Regions from separate parts of the Aminobacter sp. Y103A genome, predicted to be linked through region 3. Evidence: riboswitches for the same ligand, from Rfam matches in the RefSeq annotation. Region 3 holds a riboswitch; each other region holds the start of a gene.
The links. A riboswitch is a leader RNA that binds a small molecule or an ion and turns the genes downstream of it on or off. The one in region 3 is predicted to bind thiamine pyrophosphate.

Region 1 (6,388 bases), 1.5 Mb from region 3:
CATAGGCGGCGCCCAGAAGCTCCATCATCGAACGCGCCGTGACCGGTCCCCCGGATTGGCTTTCGATCATCGTCGCCCCAACCATGAAATGGTGGTCGGCACGCGGCACCACATAGAGCGGAAAGCGCGGATGAAGCAGACGGACCGGGCGCGACAGCGAGACATCAGGCGTACGCAGGATCAGCATTTCGCCGCGAACGCCGCGCAACCCATCGTCTTCTGCCGCCATCCCCGTGCAGTCGATCCGGCGATCGAATCCGGAAATGTGCCGGGCATCGGCACCGAAGCGGAATTCGACGCCCATCGCCGCCAGCCTGTTATGCAGTGCAGCCATCGCCCGGCGCGGGTCGAGATGGGCTTCGTCGGGGAAGAACAGCGCACGGCGGAAACGACCGGAGAGGTCCGGCTCGAGCTGTGCGATTTCGTTTTCATCGAAAGGCCTGTACCCCGACGTGCGACTGGCAAACCGGTCGAGCTCGCCCGCATCGCGCGGCGCGGCCACGACCAGTGTTCCGGCCCGCGTCACCTGCCCGGGCGTTGCCGTATCCCACCAGTCGGCGGCGTCGCGTCCGAGATCGAGCACCGGCTGCTCGGCGCTTTCACGCTCGCACCATGGCGCCAACATGCCGCCCGCGAACCACGACGCATTGCCGCCGAGGCTAAGTCTCGTCTCGGCAACCGTCACCGCCGCGCCGCGGATGGCGAGTTCGAAGGCCGCGGTGAGGCCGGCGACGCCGGCCCCTTTGATCAACACCTTCATGACAGCTCATGCGCCTCCGGCATGAGTGGTGCGCCGCTCTCTTCCGCTGGCACGTAGAGATCGCCGCCCTCGCGGTATTTCGCCGCCATCGCCGCCATGCCCTCTTTCTGTGCCTCGGCGCGGATGTCGTGGGATATTCGCATGGAGCAGAATTTCGGCCCGCACATCGAGCAGAAATGCGCCAGCTTGTGCGCCTCCTTGGGCAAGGTCTGGTCGTGGAAGGACCGCGCGGTTTCAGGGTCGAGCGACAGGTTGAACTGGTCCTCCCAGCGGAACTCGAAGCGCGCGCGGGAAAGGGCGTCATCCCTGACTTTCGCCGCCGGATGGCCCTTCGCGAGATCGGCGGCATGCGCAGCGATCTTATAGGTGATCACGCCGGTCTTGACGTCATTACGGTCGGGAAGCCCGAGATGTTCCTTCGGCGTGACGTAGCAGAGCATAGCCGTGCCGAACCAGCCGATCATTGCCGCGCCTATGCCTGAGGTGATGTGGTCGTAGCCCGGCGCGATGTCGGTGGTGAGCGGTCCAAGCGTATAGAACGGCGCCTCGCCGCAGACGGCGAGCTGCTTGTCCATGTTCTGCTTGATCTTGTGCATCGGCACATGCCCGGGCCCCTCGATCATCACCTGGCAGTCCTTGGCCCAGGCGATCTGTGTCAGCTCTCCGAGCGTTTCCAACTCAGCGAACTGCGCCGCGTCGTTGGCGTCGGCGATCGAGCCCGGACGAAGCCCGTCGCCGAGCGAGAACGACACGTCGTAAGCGCGACAGATGTCGCAGATCTCGGCGAAGTGCTCGTAGAGGAAGCTCTCCCGGTGATGGTGCAGGCACCATTTGGCCATGATCGAGCCGCCGCGCGAGACGATACCAGTGACCCGATCGACGGTCATCGGGATGTAGTGCAGCCGCGCGCCGGCGTGGATGGTGAAATAGTCGACGCCCTGTTCGGCCTGTTCGATCAGCGTGTCGCGATAGACCTCCCAGGTCAGGTCCTCGGCGATGCCGCCGACCTTTTCCAGCGCCTGGTAAAGCGGCACCGTCCCGATCGGCACCGGCGCATTGCGCACGATCCATTCGCGGATGTTGTGAATGTTGCGGCCCGTCGACAGGTCCATCACCGTATCGGCGCCCCAGCGGATCGCCCACACCATCTTCTCGACCTCTTCGGCCATCGACGAGGTGACGGCGGAGTTGCCGATATTGGCGTTGATCTTGACCAGGAAATTGCGGCCGATGATCATCGGCTCGCTCTCGGGATGATTGATGTTGGCGGGAATGATCGCCCGCCCGCGCGCCACTTCGTCACGCACGAATTCCGGGGTGACGAAGTCGGGGATCGCCGCGCCGAAGGCCTCGCCGTCGCGCTCAAGCTTGCCGCGCAGCATCTCGCGGCCCAGATTCTCGCGGATCGCGACGAACTCCATTTCGGGCGTGACGATGCCGGCGCGCGCATAGGCAAGCTGGGTCACCGCCTTGCCCGCTTTGGCCCTGAGCGGCTGGTTGCGAATGGGAAATTCCGGCGTCAGGCGCTCACCCACCGCGAATCCATTGTCTTCCGGCCGGACATGGCGGCCGTCATAGGCTTCGACATCGCCGCGCGCGGTAATCCATTCATGGCGAAGCCGGGCGAGGCCCTTTTCAATGCTGGTTTCGACTGTCGGGTCGGTATAGGGGCCTGATGGATCGTAGACGATGACGGGCGGCTCGCCGGCCGTTGGATGAACGGAGATTTCGCGCATCGGCACCCTGATCTGCGGGTGGAGGACGCCGGATTTGTGGATTTTCCGCGAGGCGGGCAGTGGTCCCGTCGACACGGCGGGGGTGAGGGCATTCATCGTGAGGCTCCTTTGCTCATGCATTGGAGACCCAGTTCTGTGCCGGAAGGATGAAAAGACGCTTCTGCCGACCTGCCGAAACAGGACCTCGGGCGTAAACTCCCGCAAAGCGCTTGCACCGTCCCTACGCCAGTATGAACTGGATCAGGTTCAACGGGTCACTGCGCCGCGAAAGCCAGCAGTATCTCAGCCCCTTGCCGGGACTCCCCTGGTGAATGCATCGAATTGAACGGCCCTTCGCTATTTTGTCAAGCGCATTCGTCCCGCAGCGGTGATCGGCGACCAAACAAACCCAGCGGAAAAGCATGGTAGTATCGAGAGCAAGTCACGCTCCAGAGGAGCGGTGAAGCGCCCCCAATAAGGCGAGCCCTCATGCGGATTTCGGTGCCTTTTCCAGCACGGTGTTTTCGGGGCTTTCCGGAACGACGCTGCTGCCGCCCAGTTGGGTGAGATTGCTATAGAGGTCTGTCTTGCTCATCGTCGGCAATCCTTCCCCTTCGGCTAGACGCCCCGTTTGTTTCCCCAGAGCAGAACATGAAGCTGCGGCAGTACACGCGCCTCGAACCACATGTCACGGGTCACTTTTTCAACCAGCCATTCCATGCGCCTCATCACACCGGCCATGTCGATGAACGCGTCTTCGTTGCCGGGACGCGGCGGCGTGTGATTGCCGGGCTGCAGATAGACGGGTAATTGCGGGTAGCGCGCCGCGGCGTCTTTGGCATAGGCATAGTCATCTTCGTCGAAGACGACGAGCTTGAGCGCCGTCTGCGGCTTATCCTGCGCCGCCTCTAAGCAGGCGTCGAACGCGGCCCAATCTGTCGTCATTTCACTTGAGGGCGGCTTGGGGCTGAGTACCAGCACGTCGAGATCCGCGAACCATTGCTTAGACACCGAACCTTGGGTTTCCAATGCAAAACGGTAGCCCTCACCATGCCCGCGGTCGATCAACTGGCCAAGCGGCTGGATGGCCGGATTGCCGCCCGACAGCGATACCATCACGGGCTGACCGCCGGAAAGTGCAATGACCTTTTGCCAAACCGCGTCGGAAGACATCATCTCCCAATCATGGCGGAAGCGACGGTCCACCGCATGCAGGCTGTCGCACCAGGAACAGCGATAATCGCACCCGCCGGTTCTTACGAACACCGTCGGCAAGCCGATCAGCACGCCTTCGCCCTGAATGGTCGGCCCAAAAATCTCGCTCACCCGGATTCCGGGATGCAACGCGCAAGTCATGGTCGGTATTCCGCCCAGGTTTTCGGCGTCTCGCTCACCCGCACGGCGGAGGTTTCGGGTAGCCGCACCTTGCACCAGTCGTAGAAGTGCCTGGCCAGACATTCCGCTGTGGCATGGTCATGCCCCAGCACGTCGTTAAGATGCCGATGGTCGAACGTCCCATCGATGTAGTGCTTGAACGCCGCCAGATCTTGGTAGTCGCGCACAAAGCCGTGTTCGTCCAGTTCGCCACCTGAAAGCTCCACTACGACGATGTAGTTGTGGCCGTGCAGACGTGCGCACTGATGATCTGGTGGCAAGGAGGTGAGCTGATGCGAGGCCGAGAAGTGGAACTCTTTGGTAATGCGGAACATCACGCGCTCCTTGTCTGGATAGCGTGGAGCCAGAAGTCTGCGTCCTCATAATCTGTCGGGTCGGTGATGCCGGCCAGATCGAATGCTTCGCGCCGTTCGACGCATGTCCCGCAGCGACCGCAATGAAGTGCACCGCCCTTGTAGCAGGACCACGTCGCCTCGAACGGTGTGGCGTACTTTGCCCCCTCGCTGACGATGTCGGCCTTCGACATATTCACATACGGAGCGTACAGGCGGATATCGGCGTAGCCTGCGAGGGCATGGTTCTGCATCGTCTGAAAGGCGTCGATAAAAGCGGGCCGGCAATCGGGATAGATGAAATGATCTCCGCCGTGGACGGCAGTGGCCACCGCATCGGCCTTCTGCGCGGCGGCAACCCCGAAGGCGATGGCCAGCATGATGGCGTTCCTATTCGGCACCACCGTGATCCTCATGGAGTCTTCGGCATAGTGCCCGTCGGGCACGTCCACATTATCAGTCAGCGCCGAGCCGCTCAGGTTCCGGCCAACATCGCGGATATCGACGATCTGGTGCGGAACAGCCAGCCGCTTGGCGCAGATAGCGGCAAAGCCGAGTTCCTTTTTGTGCCTCTGGCCGTAATCGAACGAAAGCAGGCCAATGAGTTTCTGCTCGGTCGCCACCTTGTGAGCGAGCGAAACAGAGTCCAATCCGCCGGAGCAGATGACGAGGGCATTCATGGTTTGAATCCTTGTTTTGACCGGGTAAGGCTGCGACCGGAGATTTCTCTGCGTTCCCACTACTCCACGGAGCCGGTTTTGTGAATGGGGTGGACGCGATTGAGCGCACGTACCTTGTTGTCAGCGTCCCCAAGATGACTTGCACGCGACTTGTCGCGTATCTTCGACCGCTGGGGTGCTGACGCCGGCACTGCGTATATAGGCGTATAGATGATGCAGAAATCACTGCCGTGGCGCAGCAGCATTCCCGACACACCTTCGGCTTGTCCGGTTTGCCCCAGAACTTGACGTCCCGAGTTTCGGCGCTAACGCAAGGGTCGACCGGCAGTCCCAGGGAAAGGCTTCTGCCGCGTGCTTTGCCGTTTTCTGGTCTGCGCATAGATCGCCTCGAGCCGCCCGCGCTTCGTCATTGGTCAGAGCCGGGAATTCCTTTCCGAGGGCGCGGCTCGATAGGGGCCACCATTCTGGTTAAGGAAACGGAAGAGCAGATCGATCAGCCGCTTGGGCGTGTCGATAAAGGCATTCACCAGTTGCCGGAATTGATCGTAGCGCTGCAGAAAAGCTGTTTCGTAAGGAAGGTACCGTTCGATCGTCCGCCGAAGGCAGGCATAAAGAAATTCGGCGTGCGGGGTTGCATCGAAGTATCGGTAGAAATCCCCGGTGTCATTCAGCACCCGGACGTTGAATTGCGGCGTCGGTTCCCATTCGACCAATGGCAGAAGGCGCTTCGAATTGCTCTCCAGCACGCGCCTGTACTCGTCGATCTGGTCCAGGATCGCGGCCGAGACGGGAAACACCACTCCCGGCGATTGAAGCGGTGCATGGCAAGGACGTGGTGGATCAGGTAGCGGTGAATGCGGCCGTTTCCGTCCTCGAACGGATGGATGTAGACAAAGCCGAAGGCGAAGATTGCGGCGGCGACGACTGCATCAAGGTTTTGCGCTGGGCCTTGATCGAACGCAATCCAGAAACAACTTTCTGAAGGGCGTCGCAAGGCAAGACATTGTCGGCGCTGATCGTCGCCCCAACTGATCCAAGCATCGGTTCCTGCTTGGGTCCAGCGCCCTAGGCGACGCCATGGTCGGCGAGCGCTCTGGCTGACCTTAATCCATTACCCAAGAATCACAGGGTTCCATTGCGCTGATCGAGACGGCTTTCTAGCCCTATCCATGCCATGGATGCGTTCCATCCAAACAACCAAGTTTACGGACCTGTCATGATGCTGCATAGCGAAATACCGGCAGGCACCGATCGATCACTCCACTTCCTTGATCATTAGATGAGCCCGCCAAAAGATTCCATTAGAAGGAGAACTGTGGATGCCCCTGTGCCAGTGGATGCCCTGCTGTTCGGCGGAACTCTGAGGGGTCCTTACGCCACACCGTGTTGTAGAGACCGCATACCTGAACAGCAGGTGCCTGAGAACGATGGCGCTTGCAGTAGAAAGTACTAGCCCATTGCAACATTACCCCACCCTGCCTGTCCACTAGCAAAGCGAAATCATGA
Region 2 (6,388 bases), 290 kb from region 3:
AACCCGGCCGGCGGATCTCTGCCTTGCCGAGCGGGGTGGTGTAGTGTCCATCAGGCACCTCGCCCAACTCATGCTTCGACCATGCCGTGACGGGACGGTCGTGATGGCCATCGAAGGGGCCGTTGTACAATCGTTTCGGCTCCAGAAAGATCACCGGATCCGGGTCTTCGATCGAGGCGATCAGCAGGCCCTTGGCGTCGAGCGGATTGGACGGCACGACCACCTTGAGGCCGGAAACATGGGTGAACAGCGCTTCAGGGCTCTGGCTGTGGGTCTGGCCGCCGAAGATGCCGCCGCCAGTGGGCATGCGGATGACGATCGGACAGGTGAACTCGCCATTGGAGCGGTATCGCAACCGTGCCGCTTCCGAAACGATCTGGTCATATGCTGGATAGACGTAGTCGGCGAACTGGATTTCGATACATGGCTTGAGGCCATAGGCAGCCATGCCGACGGCGGCGCCGACGATGCCAAGTTCGCTGATCGGCGCGTCGAAACAGCGCTCCCGACCGTATTTCTGCTGAAGACCCTGGGTGCAGCGGAAGACGCCACCGAAATAGCCGACGTCCTCGCCGAAAACGACGACGTTGTCATCGCGGCCCATGGCGACATCCATGGCGCTGCGGATGGCCTCGATCATTGTCATGCGCGGCATCGGCTACACTCCCGCCTTCTGGCGCTGGCGACGGAGATGCGGCGGCATCTCGGCATAGACGCCCTCGAACATGTCACGCGTCGACGGCTTGCCGCCGGCATGCAGCGTGCCGTGGCTCTCGGCTTCCTTCTGCGCCGTGATCACCGCCTCGAGGATTTCCGCCTCGGTCTGCTTGTGGCGCTCGTCCGACCATAGGCCACGCTTGATCAGGTGGTTCTTCAGCCGGATCACCGGGTCACCCAGCGGCCAGGCATCGGACTCTGTCTTGGGCCGGTAAGCGGATGGATCATCTGACGTGGAATGTGCGCCGACACGGTAGGTGACATATTCGACCAGCGTCGGCCCGAGATTGAGCCTGGCCCGCTCCGTCGCCCATTTCGCCACCGCATGGACAGCGAGATAGTCGTTGCCGTCGACACGCAAGGCCGCGATGCCAAACCCAAGCCCACGCGCCGCAAACGTGCCGGAGCCGCCGCGGGCGATGCCCTGGAAGGTCGAGATCGCCCACTGGTTGTTGACGATGTTGAGGACGACGGGCGCCTTGTAGGTCGAGGCGAAGACAAGTGCGGCGTGGAAGTCGCTCTCGGCGGTGGCGCCGTCACCGACCCAGCCGACAGCGATCTTGGTGTCCCCCTTGATGGCGGATGCCATCGCCCAGCCAACCGCCTGGATATACTGGGTGGTCAGGTTGCCGGAAATCGAGAAGAAACCGTGATCCTTGGCCGAATACATGATCGGCAGCTGGCGGCCCTTCAGCGGATCCATCTCGTTGGAATAGATCTGGTTCATCATGTCGACCATCGGATAGCCGCCGGCGATCAGCAGGCCGGCCTGGCGATAGGTCGGGAAGTTCATGTCGCCCTGAACGAGCGCCTTGCGGAAGGCGCAGCTAACCGCCTCCTCGCCCATATGCTGCATGTAGAAAGAGGTCTTGCCCTGGCGCTGCGCCATCTGCATGCGCGCGTCGAAGGAGCGCAGCGTCATCATGTGGCGCAGCCCTTCGATCTGCTCCTCGTCGGTCAGCGTACCGGCCCATGGACCTACGGCATCGCCTTCGCGATTGAGCACGCGGATGATCGAATAAGCCAGGTCGCGGATCGTCCTGGGATCGACGTCGACCGGCGGCCTGTCGACCGAACCCGCCTTGGGGATCGGCACATTGGAGAAGTCGGGGGTGCCGCCCGGGCGCACTTCCGGCTCGGGCACATGGAACTTCAGCGGCGCGGGATTGTCCGTCACGGATGCTCCTCCTGTCGCGTGCGCAGGCCAATTGGTCCTCCCTGCGCGGCAGACAATTTATGTCAGTAACGCTGACCTATTATCCGATCGTCTTCGAAACCGCAATGGGTCTCGATGCTCCCGACTTTGGCATTCTCTCGGCCTCGGCGAAAGGCCGTTGACACGACGCCGGTTCCGCCTCCATGCTTAGGGTTCACCAGGGGGGTCCCGACAAGGGGCTGAGATTCTGCTGGCTCGCGCAGCGCAGTGACCCGTTGAACCTGATCCAGTTCATACTGGCGTAGGGACGGTGCGAGGCGCAGCAGGCCGGATATCCGGCTCAGGCATTCGGGCTCATTCTTGCCCGAAGTCCCCAGGCAAAACCTCTCCTCCTTCTCATCGCATGGACTGGGTCTCCAACCAGGAGGCTCACTCATGAATGCCCACACCCCATCAGTCACCGTTGGCGAACTTCCCGCGTCGCGGAAGGTCTACAAGCCAGGCAAGCTACATCCCGACATCCGTGTGCCGATGCGCGAGATCTCGCTTCATCCGAGCGCCGGCGAGCCGCCGGTCACCGTCTATGATTCGTCAGGCCCCTACACCGACACGTCGGTGACAACAGACATCGAGCGCGGCCTGCCGCGGCTGCGCGAAGACTGGATCATCGCCCGCGGCGACGTCGAGCGTTATGCAGGCCGCGCGGTCAAGGCTGAGGACAATGGCTTCGTCTCCGGCGAAAGGCTGACGCCGGAATTCCCGGTTCGCAACGCCCCGCTGCGTGCCACCGGCGGCCGCGCCGTCACCCAGCTTGCTTATGCCCGCGCCGGCATCGTCACGCCCGAAATGGAATTCGTCGCCATCCGCGAGAACCTCGGCCGCGAGCAGATCCGGGCCAAGCTTCAACGCGACGGCGAGAGCTTCGGCGCCGTCATTCCCGATTTCGTCACCCCGGAATTCGTCCGCGACGAGGTCGCTCGCGGCCGCGCCATCATCCCCTCCAACATCAACCACCCCGAGAGCGAGCCGATGATCATCGGCCGCAATTTCCTGGTCAAGATCAACGCCAATATCGGCAATTCCGCCGTCACCTCGTCGATGGCCGAGGAGGTCGAGAAGATGGTGTGGGCGACGCGCTGGGGCGGCGACACGGTGATGGACTTGTCGACCGGTCGCAACATCCACAACATCCGTGACTGGATCATCCGCAACGCGCCGGTGCCGATCGGCACGGTGCCGCTCTACCAGGCGCTGGAGAAGGTCGGAGGCATCGCCGAGGACCTGACCTGGGAGGTGTTCCGCGACACGCTCATCGAGCAGGCCGAGCAGGGCGTCGACTATTTCACCATCCATGCCGGCGTGCGGCTCGCCTACATCCACCTGACAGTTGACCGCGTCACCGGCATCGTCTCGCGCGGCGGCTCGATCATGGCCAAATGGTGCCTGCATCACCACAAGGAGAGCTTCCTCTACGAGCATTTCGAGGAGATCTGCGACATCTGCCGAACCTATGACGTCGCCTTTTCGCTCGGCGACGGCCTGCGCCCAGGTTCGATTGCAGACGCCAACGATGCCGCCCAGTTCGCCGAACTGGAGACGCTGGGCGAACTTACCAAGATCGCCTGGGCCAAGGACTGCCAGGTGATGATCGAGGGCCCCGGCCACGTGCCGATGCACAAGATCAAGGAAAACATGGACAAGCAGCTCGAGGTCTGCGGCGAAGCGCCCTTCTACACGCTTGGGCCTTTGACCACCGACATCGCGCCCGGCTACGACCACATCACCTCTGGCATCGGCGCTGCAATGATCGGCTGGTTCGGCACGGCCATGCTCTGCTACGTCACGCCCAAGGAGCATCTTGGCCTGCCCGACCGCGACGACGTCAAGGTGGGCGTTATCACCTACAAGATCGCAGCACACGCCGCCGACCTCGCCAAAGGTCATCCGGCCGCCAAGGTCAGGGACGACGCGCTGTCGCGGGCACGCTTCGAGTTCCGCTGGGAGGACCAGTTCAACCTGTCGCTCGACCCGGAGACGGCGCGTTCCTACCACGACCAGACCTTGCCCAAGGAAGCACACAAGGTGGCGCATTTCTGCTCCATGTGCGGCCCGAAATTCTGCTCGATGCGGATCTCCCACGACATCCGCGCCGAGGCGCAGAAGGAAGGGCTGGCAGCGATGGCGGCGAAGTACCGCGACGGCGGCGACCTCTACATGCCGGTGGAAAGCGCCGAACCCGCGGAGACGGCAGGCCAGCCATGAAGGTGCTGATCCGTGGCGCGGGCGTCGCCGGGTTGACGCTCGCGCATGAGCTGGCCACGCGCGGCGCAAGCGTGACCGTGGTCGACATCAGAAGGCAGATCGCCGGCAATGCCTCATGGCAGGCCGGCGGCATGCTGGCGCCCTGGTGCGAACGCGAGAGTGCCGAAGAGACGGTGCTTTCGCTCGGACGCGGTGCCGCCGACTGGTGGTCCGCCGCCCTGCCCGGGCATGTCATGCGCAACGGTACGCTGGTCGTGGCTCCGGCCCGGGACGCGGGTGAACTCGACCGCTTCGGCCGCCGCACCTCTGGATACCGCGCCATCGACGCCGAGGCGATCGCAGCGCTTGAACCCGACCTCGAAGGCAGCTTCACCCGCGCGCTGTTTTTCGCAGAGGAAGCGCATCTCGACCCGCGCCGGGCGCTGCTTGAGCTGCAGCAAAAGCTTGTCGAGATGGGCGTGCGTTTCGAGTTCGGCTACGGCGCGGTGCACAGTCGGTCGGCCGATGTCGAGGCCGACTGCACCGGCATCACAGGCAGGCTGACAGGCCTGCGCGGCGTGCGCGGCGAGATGCTGATCCTCAAGACGTCGGAGGTGGCGCTGGCGCGGCCGGTGCGGCTGCTGCATCCGCGCATCCCTGTCTATGTCGTGCCGCGCTCGGGCAATCTGTTCATGGTCGGCGCAACGATGATCGAAAGCGATGCCGCCGGGCCGATCACCGCGCGTTCGGTGCTGGAGCTGCTCAACGCCGCTTATGCGCTGCATCCGGCCTTCGGCGAGGCCGAGCTTGTCGAGACCGGCACCGGCATCCGCCCGGCCTTTGCAGACAATTTGCCGCGCGTCGAACGCGACGGAAACACCATCCGCATCAACGGCCTTTACCGCCACGGCTTCCTGCTCGCGCCCGCCATGGCGCACAAGGCGGCCGCCATGATCCTGGGCACAGAGACGGAGAAGGAGCGCGCCCATGAAGCTCACCATTAACGGCTGTCAGCACGAGGTGACGGCCACCACGCTCGCCGCCCTGCTTGCCGAGCTCGACTATGACGGCGGCTGGCTCGCCACCGCACTCAATGGCGAGGTCGTGCCGGCCAGGGAACGCGACGGCTGCGCGCTCGCCGATGGCGACCGCATCGAAATCCTCGCACCGATGAAGGGAGGCTGAGCATGCTCGAACTCTACGGACACCAGGTTTCCTCCCGGCTGCTGCTCGGCACCGCACTTTACCCCTCGCCCGCCATCATGGCCGAGGCGATCACGGCATCGGGCGCCGCAATCGTCACTGTCTCGCTGCGCCGCGAGACTTCCGGCGGCAAGACAGGCGGAAAATTCTGGTCGCTGATCCAGTCGCTCGGGGTGCGCGTCTTGCCCAACACCGCCGGCTGCCACTCGGTCAAGGAAGCGGTGACGACGGCGAAAATGGCGCGCGAGGTCTTTGCCACCCCCTGGATCAAGCTCGAGGTCATCGGCAATCACGACACGCTGCAGCCCGACGTGTTCGGCCTCGTCGAAGCCGCGGGGATTCTCGTTGCCGAAGGTTTCGAGGTCTTCCCCTACACGACAGACGACCTGGTCGTCGCCGGGCGGCTGCTCGATGCCGGCTGCAAGGTGCTGATGCCGTGGTGCGCGCCGATCGGCTCCGCCCGCGGGCCGCAGAACCTCGATGCCTTGCGCAGCCTGCGCGGCCATTTCCCCGAGGTGCCGCTGATCGTCGACGCCGGCATCGGCCGGCCATCGCATGCCGCCACCGTCATGGAGCTCGGCTACGACGCCGTGCTGCTCAACACGGCGGTTGCCAAGGCGGGCGACCCCGTCGCCATGGCTTCGGCCTTCGGCAAGGCGGTTGCAGCAGGTCGCCAAGCCTTCCGCGCCGGCCCGCTTGAACCGCGCGACATGGCCGTCCCCTCCACCCCCGTCATCGGCATGGCAGCATTTTCATGAAGCTCGACCCGTTCTACCTGATTGTCGATTCCGCCGCCTGGATCGAGCGCCTGGTGCCGTTGGGCGTCAAGCTGGTGCAGCTGCGCATCAAGGACATGGATGAGGCCGGCCTGCGCCGCGAAATCGGTGCCGCGAAAACCATCTGCGCGCGCCATGCCTGCCAGCTCATCGTCAACGATTACTGGCGCCTCGCCATCGACGCGGGCTGCGACTTCGTCCATCTCGGCCAGGAGGATCTGGCCGAGGCCGATGTGAAGGCGATCCGCCACGCCGGCATGAAGCTCGGCCTCAGCACCCATGACGACGCCGAACT
Region 3 (6,388 bases):
GAACTCGATGCCGCAACAGAGCTCGACCCCGGCGATCCTGACGATCTCGCCCGCCGTTATCGCGCAATGCGGGACGGCTTCGGCCACATCAAGGTTCTTGGCGGCTGCTGCGGCACCGACCATCGCCATATCGCGGCGATCTGCGAAGCCTGTCTCTAGGCTGTGGCTAGCCTTCCAGTTCCTCGCGCAACATCTCGAGTTCCAGCCACTCCTCCTCAAGCGCGGTGAGCGTCGTGCGTTCCTTGTCGAGTGCGGCGATGGTCTTCTGGAAACCGTGCGGATCGCGCTCGTAGAAGGCTGGATCGGCGATCTGGTTTTCCAGCCGCGAGATCGAGGCGGTCACTGCCTCCATCTTCTTGGGCAGGCTATCGAGCGCGAACTTCTGCTTGAACGACAGCTTCTTGGACGCGGCCTTGGGCACTTCGGCTTCGCCGCGGCCGGCTGAGGCCTGGCCATTGGCTGCCTTGCGCGACTTGCGGTCGTCGAGCTTGGTGCCTCCGCGCTGGGCCAGCATGTCGGCGTAGCCGCCGGCATACTCGATCCAGCGGCCCTCGCCGTCGGGCGCAATGATGCTGGTGACGGTGCGGTCAAGGAAATCGCGGTCGTGACTGACCAGGATGACGGTGCCGGCGAAACCGGCGACCAGTTCCTGAAGCAGTTCCAGCGTCTCCATATCGAGATCGTTGGTCGGTTCGTCGAGCACCAGAAGGTTTGCCGGACGCGCCAGCACGCGCGCCAGGATCAGCCGGGCACGTTCGCCGCCGGAGAGTTCGCGCACCGGCGTCCGCGCCTGCTCGGGCTTGAACAGGAAGTCCTTCATGTAGGAGACGACGTGGCGCTGCTCGCCATTGATGACGAGGTTTTCGCCACGGCCATCGGTCAGGTAGCTCGACAGCGTCTCGTTCGGATCGACCGCCTCGCGCTTCTGGTCGAGGGTGGCGATCTCCAGATTGACGCCAAGCCGCACGCTGCCGGCATCGGGCTCCATCTCGCCAGTCAGCATCTTGAGCAAGGTCGTCTTGCCGGCGCCATTGGGACCGACGAGACCGACGCGATCACCGCGCTGGATGCGGGTCGAGAAACCCTTGACGACTGAAAGCTCGCCAAAGCTCTTGTCGATGTTCTTGGCCTCGATGATAAGCTTGCCGGATTCTGCCGCCTCGCTCGCAACCATGGTTGCCACGCCCTCGGCGCCGCGATGGCTGCGGAACGTCTGGCGCATCGTCTGCAGTTCGCCGAGACGGCGCATGTTGCGCTTGCGCCGCGCCGTCACGCCATAGCGCAGCCAATGCTCCTCGCGCACGATCTGACGGCCTAACTTGTGCTGCTCGCGCTCCTCTTCCTCCAGGATCTGGTCCCGCCATTCCTCGAAATGGGCAAAGCCGCGGTCGAGCCTGCGCGTCTGGCCGCGATCGAGCCAGACGGTGTTGCGGCTGACGCGCTCGAGGAAACGGCGGTCGTGCGAGATCAGGATCAGTGCCGAGGAGGTGCGGATCAGTTCCTCTTCCAGCCATTCGATGACCGAGAGGTCGAGATGGTTGGTCGGCTCGTCGAGCAGCAGGATGTCGGGCTCGGGCGCCATGACGCGGGCAAGTGCTGCGCGGCGCGCCTCGCCGCCCGACAGGTCGGCCGGAGACTCCTCGCCGGTCAGGCCGAGATGGTCGAGCAGATAGGTGGCGCGATGCGGATCGTCAGCAGGTCCGAGCCCGGCTTCGACATAGGCGCGGACAGAGGCGAAGCCTTCCATGTCGGGCATCTGCGGCAAGTAGCGGATGGTTGCCGTCGGCTGGCGGAACACCACGCCGTCCTGCGGCTCGATCATGCCCGCCGCGATCTTGAGCAACGTCGACTTGCCCGAGCCGTTGCGGCCGACAAGCGCGATCTTGTCGCCGGCAGCGGCCGTCAGTGCGGCGCCATCGAGCAGCGGCGTGCCGCCAAAGGTCAGACGGATGCCGTCGAGATTGAGAAGCGGAGGCGCCATGTTTCAGAAATCCGAGGCAGGAAAGGGATGAGCGAGGAGCAGGGCACGGCCGCTGCCGAGCGAAATCCGCAACGGACCCCGCACTTCATTGGAAAGGGTCAGCGACGAACCGAACGGCACGTCGACATTGTCGAGCGGCCACTTGGCGCCCTGTTCGGACAGCCCGGTCAGCTCGGAGAAGGCGAGCACCGAAAACAGCATGCCGTCTTCATAGTCGAAGCCAGCGCTGCCGGGCAGGAGCGGCAAAGCCTCCTGGCGCCCGCTGCTCAGCAGCACCTCGATGCCGGCTTCGGCAAGCCTGAGCGCCAGGGCGAAATGAAGGAAGGCGTGGTCGGCGCGGGCGCCGCCGAAGGCGCCGACAAGCACCAGCGAGGTCGCGCCGAGCCGAAGCGCGGCATCGATGGCCAGTTCACCGTCGGTCCTGTCCTTTTCGGCCGGAAAGGTCGCCCGCGGCAGGTCGGCAAAACGCGGGTCGAGATCTACCGGCACGGAATCGAAGTCGCCGAGCCACAGTTCCGGCATCAGCCCGAGCGTGGCGGCATGGCGGATACCGGCATCTGCCGCAATCACCCTGCTGCCCGCCACCTGGCGGTCGAGGCGCGGGGTGCGGAAAAGCTCGCCGCCGAGAAGTATGGTGAACCGGGTCATGGCATGCGCATTACCAGCCCGGCAGCCGAAACGGAAGGCCGCGGCGTGGTCGGTGGCCGGCAAACTACCGCTTGCGTGGCCTGATGCGCGAGCCTATTTGTTGAACCGCTCTAACGGGGTGCCGGTCGCGCAATTGCGTGCCGGCTGAGAGGCATAGGGAACCGTCCCGGCCAACCCGCTGAACCTGATCCGGTTTGTACCGGCGGAGGGATTAGATGCTTCGGACGCCCGGCGCTTCAAATTCCCTTTCAACACCAATGAAGGAGGCGCCGATGCGCTCGTTGATCCTGTCCATGACTTCCGCCCTGGCGCTGGCCACGGTTGCTTTCCCTGCCGCTGCCGAAGGCAAGCTTACCGTCTACACCTATGAAAGCTTCACCTCCGAGTGGGGCCCCGGCCCGCAGGTCAAGAAGGCCTTCGAAGCCGACTGCGCCTGCACTGTCGACTTCGTCTCGGTCGCCGATGGCGTAGCACTGCTCAACCGCGTCAAGCTCGAAGGTGCATCGACCAAGGCCGACATCGTGCTTGGCCTCGACACCAACCTGACAGCCGAAGCCAAGGCCACCGGCCTGTTTGCGCCGAATGGTGCCGCCGGCGCCGACGTCAAGGTTCCGGGTGACTGGAAGGACGACACCTTCGTTCCTTACGACTACGGCTACTTCGCCGTCGTCTATGACACCGAGACGCTGAAGAACCCGCCGAAAAGCCTGAAGGAACTTGTCGAGGGCAATCCGGAAGAAAAGATCGCGATCCAGGATCCGCGCACCTCGACGCCGGGCCTCGGCCTGCTGCTCTGGGTCAAGTCGGTCTATGGCGACAAGGCGCCGGAAGCCTGGGCCAAGCTTAAGGGCCGCGTGCTGACCGTCACCCCGGGCTGGAGCGAGGCCTATGGCCTGTTCACCAAGGGCGAGGCGCCGATGGTGCTGTCCTACACCACCTCGCCAGCCTACCACATGGTCGCCGAAAACACCGAGCGTTACCAGGCGGCGTCATTCGAGGAAGGCCACTACCTGCAGATCGAAGTCGCCGGCATCACCACGACCGGCGCCAAGAACCCGCTGGCCGAAAAGTTCATGGCCTTCATGACCAGCCCAGGCTTCCAGGACGCCGTACCCGAAACCAACTGGATGCTGCCCGCCGGCAAGACCGACAAGCCGCTCAACCCTGCCTTCGACAAGCTGGTGAAGCCGACCAAGACGCTGATCTTCAGCGCCGACGAGGTGGCTGCCAACCGCAAGGCCTGGGTCGACGAGTGGCTCGGCGTGATGAGCAAGTAAGGCTCTGTCGACCTGCCATGGTTGCGCTTGAACATCCCCTTCTGGCCTGCCGGCCATCTCCCCCGCAAGGGGGGAGATTGGTAGTGGAATGGCTCTCGCCAACCCCAGAGGTTGCCGGTGGTGCGTGGGCATCCAAGCCGCTGATCTCCCCCCTTGCGGGGGAGATGGCCGGCAGGCCAGAGGAGGGTGGGACAGAGCGCGACCCATCGCGGCTGCCGCACCTGCGCCTAGCCAATCGCGGCCCTGCATGTCGGTGAGCCGTACAGACCCCCGCATCGCCGCCGGCATCATCGCGCTGGCGGCCATCGGCATCCTGATCGGCGGCGCATTTGCCGGTCTTGGCATCGAGGCCGCACGCAATCCACAAGGTGCTGCCGACGCCTTCGATTCCTATCTCTTCCGCATTGCCCGTTTCACCCTGTGGCAGGCGCTGCTGTCGACCTTGCTGTCGGTTGTGCCGGCGATCTTCGTTGCCCGAGCGCTCGCACGGCATCCCGCCTTTCCCGGCCGCGCGCTGATCCTGCGCCTGTTTGCCGTTCCCCTCGCCTTGCCGGCGATCGTCGCAGCCCTTGGCATCCTGTCGCTCTACGGCCGCGCCGGCTATTTCGCTGAACCGTTGGCGGCGCTGACCGGCGGCACCTGGCCCGGCATCTATGGGCTGTCCGGCATTCTCGTTGCCCATGTCTTCTTCAACCTGCCACTGGCGACGCGGCTGATTCTGGAGGCGCTGCAGACGGTGCCGGCGGACCAGTGGCGGCTGGCGAGCCAGCTCGGCATGGGCGCACGGTCGAGCTTCCGCATGATCGAATGGCCGGCAATCCGAGCAGCCTTGCCCGGCATTGCGGGCCTCGTTTTCATGCTGTGCATCACCTCCTTCACCATCGTGCTGACGCTCGGCGGCGGCCCGGCCGCAACAACGCTTGAGGTTGCGATCTATCAGGCGTTGCGCTTCGACTTCGACCCCGCGCGCGCAGTCGCCCTGACCCTGCTGCAGATCGCGCTCACGGCAGTTGTGGTTCTGGCGCTGATGCGGCTCGGTGCCAACACGACCGGCGACGCCAACCTGCCGGTGGTCCAGCGCAACTACATCAAGGCAAAGACCGGCGAGAAGGCGCTCAACACCGCCATCATCGTTGTGGCGCTCGTCTTCGTCGGTGGGCCGATGCTGGCGACAATCGTCTCCGGGCTTGAGGCCAATCTCGGCCGCCTCGCCGGCGAAGCGGCGGTGCAGCGTGCGACACGTACCAGCATCGTGCTTGCGACGCTGTCGGCAACACTCGCAACCATGCTTGCGCTGTCCCTCGTCATGGCGCGCCGGGCACTGGCCGGCAGCAGGACAGGCGGCGAAAAGACATTGCTCGAACGCTTCACCGACACCGGCGCCGGCTTCGTATTGGTGGTGCCGCCGATCGTCATCGGTGCCGGCTGGTTCGTGCTGGTGCGGCAGTCGGTCGAGGTGTTTTCGCTGGCGCCATTCATGGTCGTCACCGTCAACGCCGTTATGGCCATGCCATTTGCCGTCCGCGCCGTCCGCCCTGCCTATGACGCGGCCAGCGAACGTCACGAAAGGCTGTGCGCCCAGCTCGGCATCTCAGGCTGGAACAGGCTGCGGTTGATCGACTGGCCGGTGCTCAAGCGCCCGCTTGCAACGGCATTCTCCTTTGCCATGGCGCTGTCGCTCGGCGATCTCGGTGTCATCGCGCTGTTCGGCAGCGACGCGGTGCAGACCTTGCCCTACCTTTTGCTCGCCCGCATGGGCAGCTACCGCACCGATGACGCGGCGGGACTTGCATTGATGCTCGGCCTGTTGTGCCTGGCGTTGACAATGCTCGCCGACCGCCTCGGCAGGGAGACTGCGAAATGACCTCGACCAGTGCCGCGGTACGCCTCGACCATGTGGTGTTCAGCTATAGCGACACCATGGTGCGCTTCGACGTGACCTTTGCACCGGGCGAGATCACCGCGATCATGGGACCGAGCGGCGCCGGCAAGTCGACATTGCTCAACCTCGTCGCCGGCTTTGAGATACCGCGCGAAGGCCGCGTGTTGATCGGCGACGTCGACGTGACGATCGCACCGCCATCCGAGCGGCCGGTGTCGATGGTTTTCCAGGAAAACAACCTCTTTGCCCATCTCGACGTCGAGAAGAATGTCGGGCTCGGTCGCTCGCCTGCGCTGCGCCTGGCCACTGCCGACAGGCGGGACGTGGCAACCGCACTGACACGCGTCGGCCTCGCCGGCATGGAGAAGCGCCTGCCCCGCGAACTGTCGGGCGGCGAACGCCAGCGCGTGGCGCTGGCGCGCGTCCTTGTCCGCGACCGGCCGATTCTCCTGCTGGATGAACCCTTTGCCTCGCTTGGACCAGCATTGCGCGAGGATATGCTGGATCTCGTGGCGAGCCTTCATGCAGAACGCGGCATGACCGTGCTTTTCGTGACACACCAGCCCGAAGATGCCCGAAAACTGGCTAAAAACATGGTTT

Region 1: linked by a shared signal. The riboswitch ahead of thiC (phosphomethylpyrimidine synthase ThiC) and the one ahead of thiB (thiamine ABC transporter substrate binding subunit) in region 3 are both predicted to bind thiamine pyrophosphate.
Region 2: linked by a shared signal. The riboswitch ahead of thiC (phosphomethylpyrimidine synthase ThiC) and the one ahead of thiB (thiamine ABC transporter substrate binding subunit) in region 3 are both predicted to bind thiamine pyrophosphate.

What each region holds. Positions count from the first base shown of each region.
Region 1 is NZ_AP017986.1:1,042,979-1,049,366, forward strand. Features, by position in the region: gene thiO (glycine oxidase ThiO) at 1-760, opposite strand, end outside; gene thiC (phosphomethylpyrimidine synthase ThiC) at 757-2,592, opposite strand; TPP riboswitch at 2,696-2,812, opposite strand; gene queE (7-carboxy-7-deazaguanine synthase QueE) at 3,094-3,831, opposite strand; gene queD (6-carboxytetrahydropterin synthase QueD) at 3,828-4,184, opposite strand; gene queC (7-cyano-7-deazaguanine synthase QueC) at 4,184-4,882, opposite strand; gene Amn_RS32570 (hypothetical protein) at 5,296-5,682, opposite strand; partial or broken gene Amn_RS32575 (hypothetical protein) at 5,763-5,876, opposite strand; gene Amn_RS05090 (phosphomannomutase) at 6,385-6,388, shown strand, end outside.
Region 2 is NZ_AP017986.1:4,851,165-4,857,552, forward strand. Features, by position in the region: gene Amn_RS23750 (alpha-ketoacid dehydrogenase subunit beta) at 1-655, opposite strand, end outside; gene Amn_RS23755 (3-methyl-2-oxobutanoate dehydrogenase (2-methylpropanoyl-transferring) subunit alpha) at 659-1,894, opposite strand; TPP riboswitch at 2,083-2,199, shown strand; gene thiC (phosphomethylpyrimidine synthase ThiC) at 2,309-4,135, shown strand; gene thiO (glycine oxidase ThiO) at 4,132-5,118, shown strand; gene thiS (sulfur carrier protein ThiS) at 5,102-5,299, shown strand; gene Amn_RS23775 (thiazole synthase) at 5,302-6,075, shown strand; gene Amn_RS23780 (thiamine phosphate synthase) at 6,072-6,388, shown strand, end outside.
Region 3 is NZ_AP017986.1:5,141,276-5,147,663, forward strand. Features, by position in the region: gene Amn_RS25245 (homocysteine S-methyltransferase family protein) at 1-159, shown strand, start outside; gene Amn_RS25250 (ABC-F family ATP-binding cassette domain-containing protein) at 167-1,981, opposite strand; gene Amn_RS25255 (thiamine diphosphokinase) at 1,985-2,629, opposite strand; TPP riboswitch at 2,734-2,857, shown strand; gene thiB (thiamine ABC transporter substrate binding subunit) at 2,902-3,906, shown strand; gene thiP (thiamine/thiamine pyrophosphate ABC transporter permease) at 4,154-5,770, shown strand; gene thiQ (thiamine ABC transporter ATP-binding protein) at 5,767-6,388, shown strand, end outside.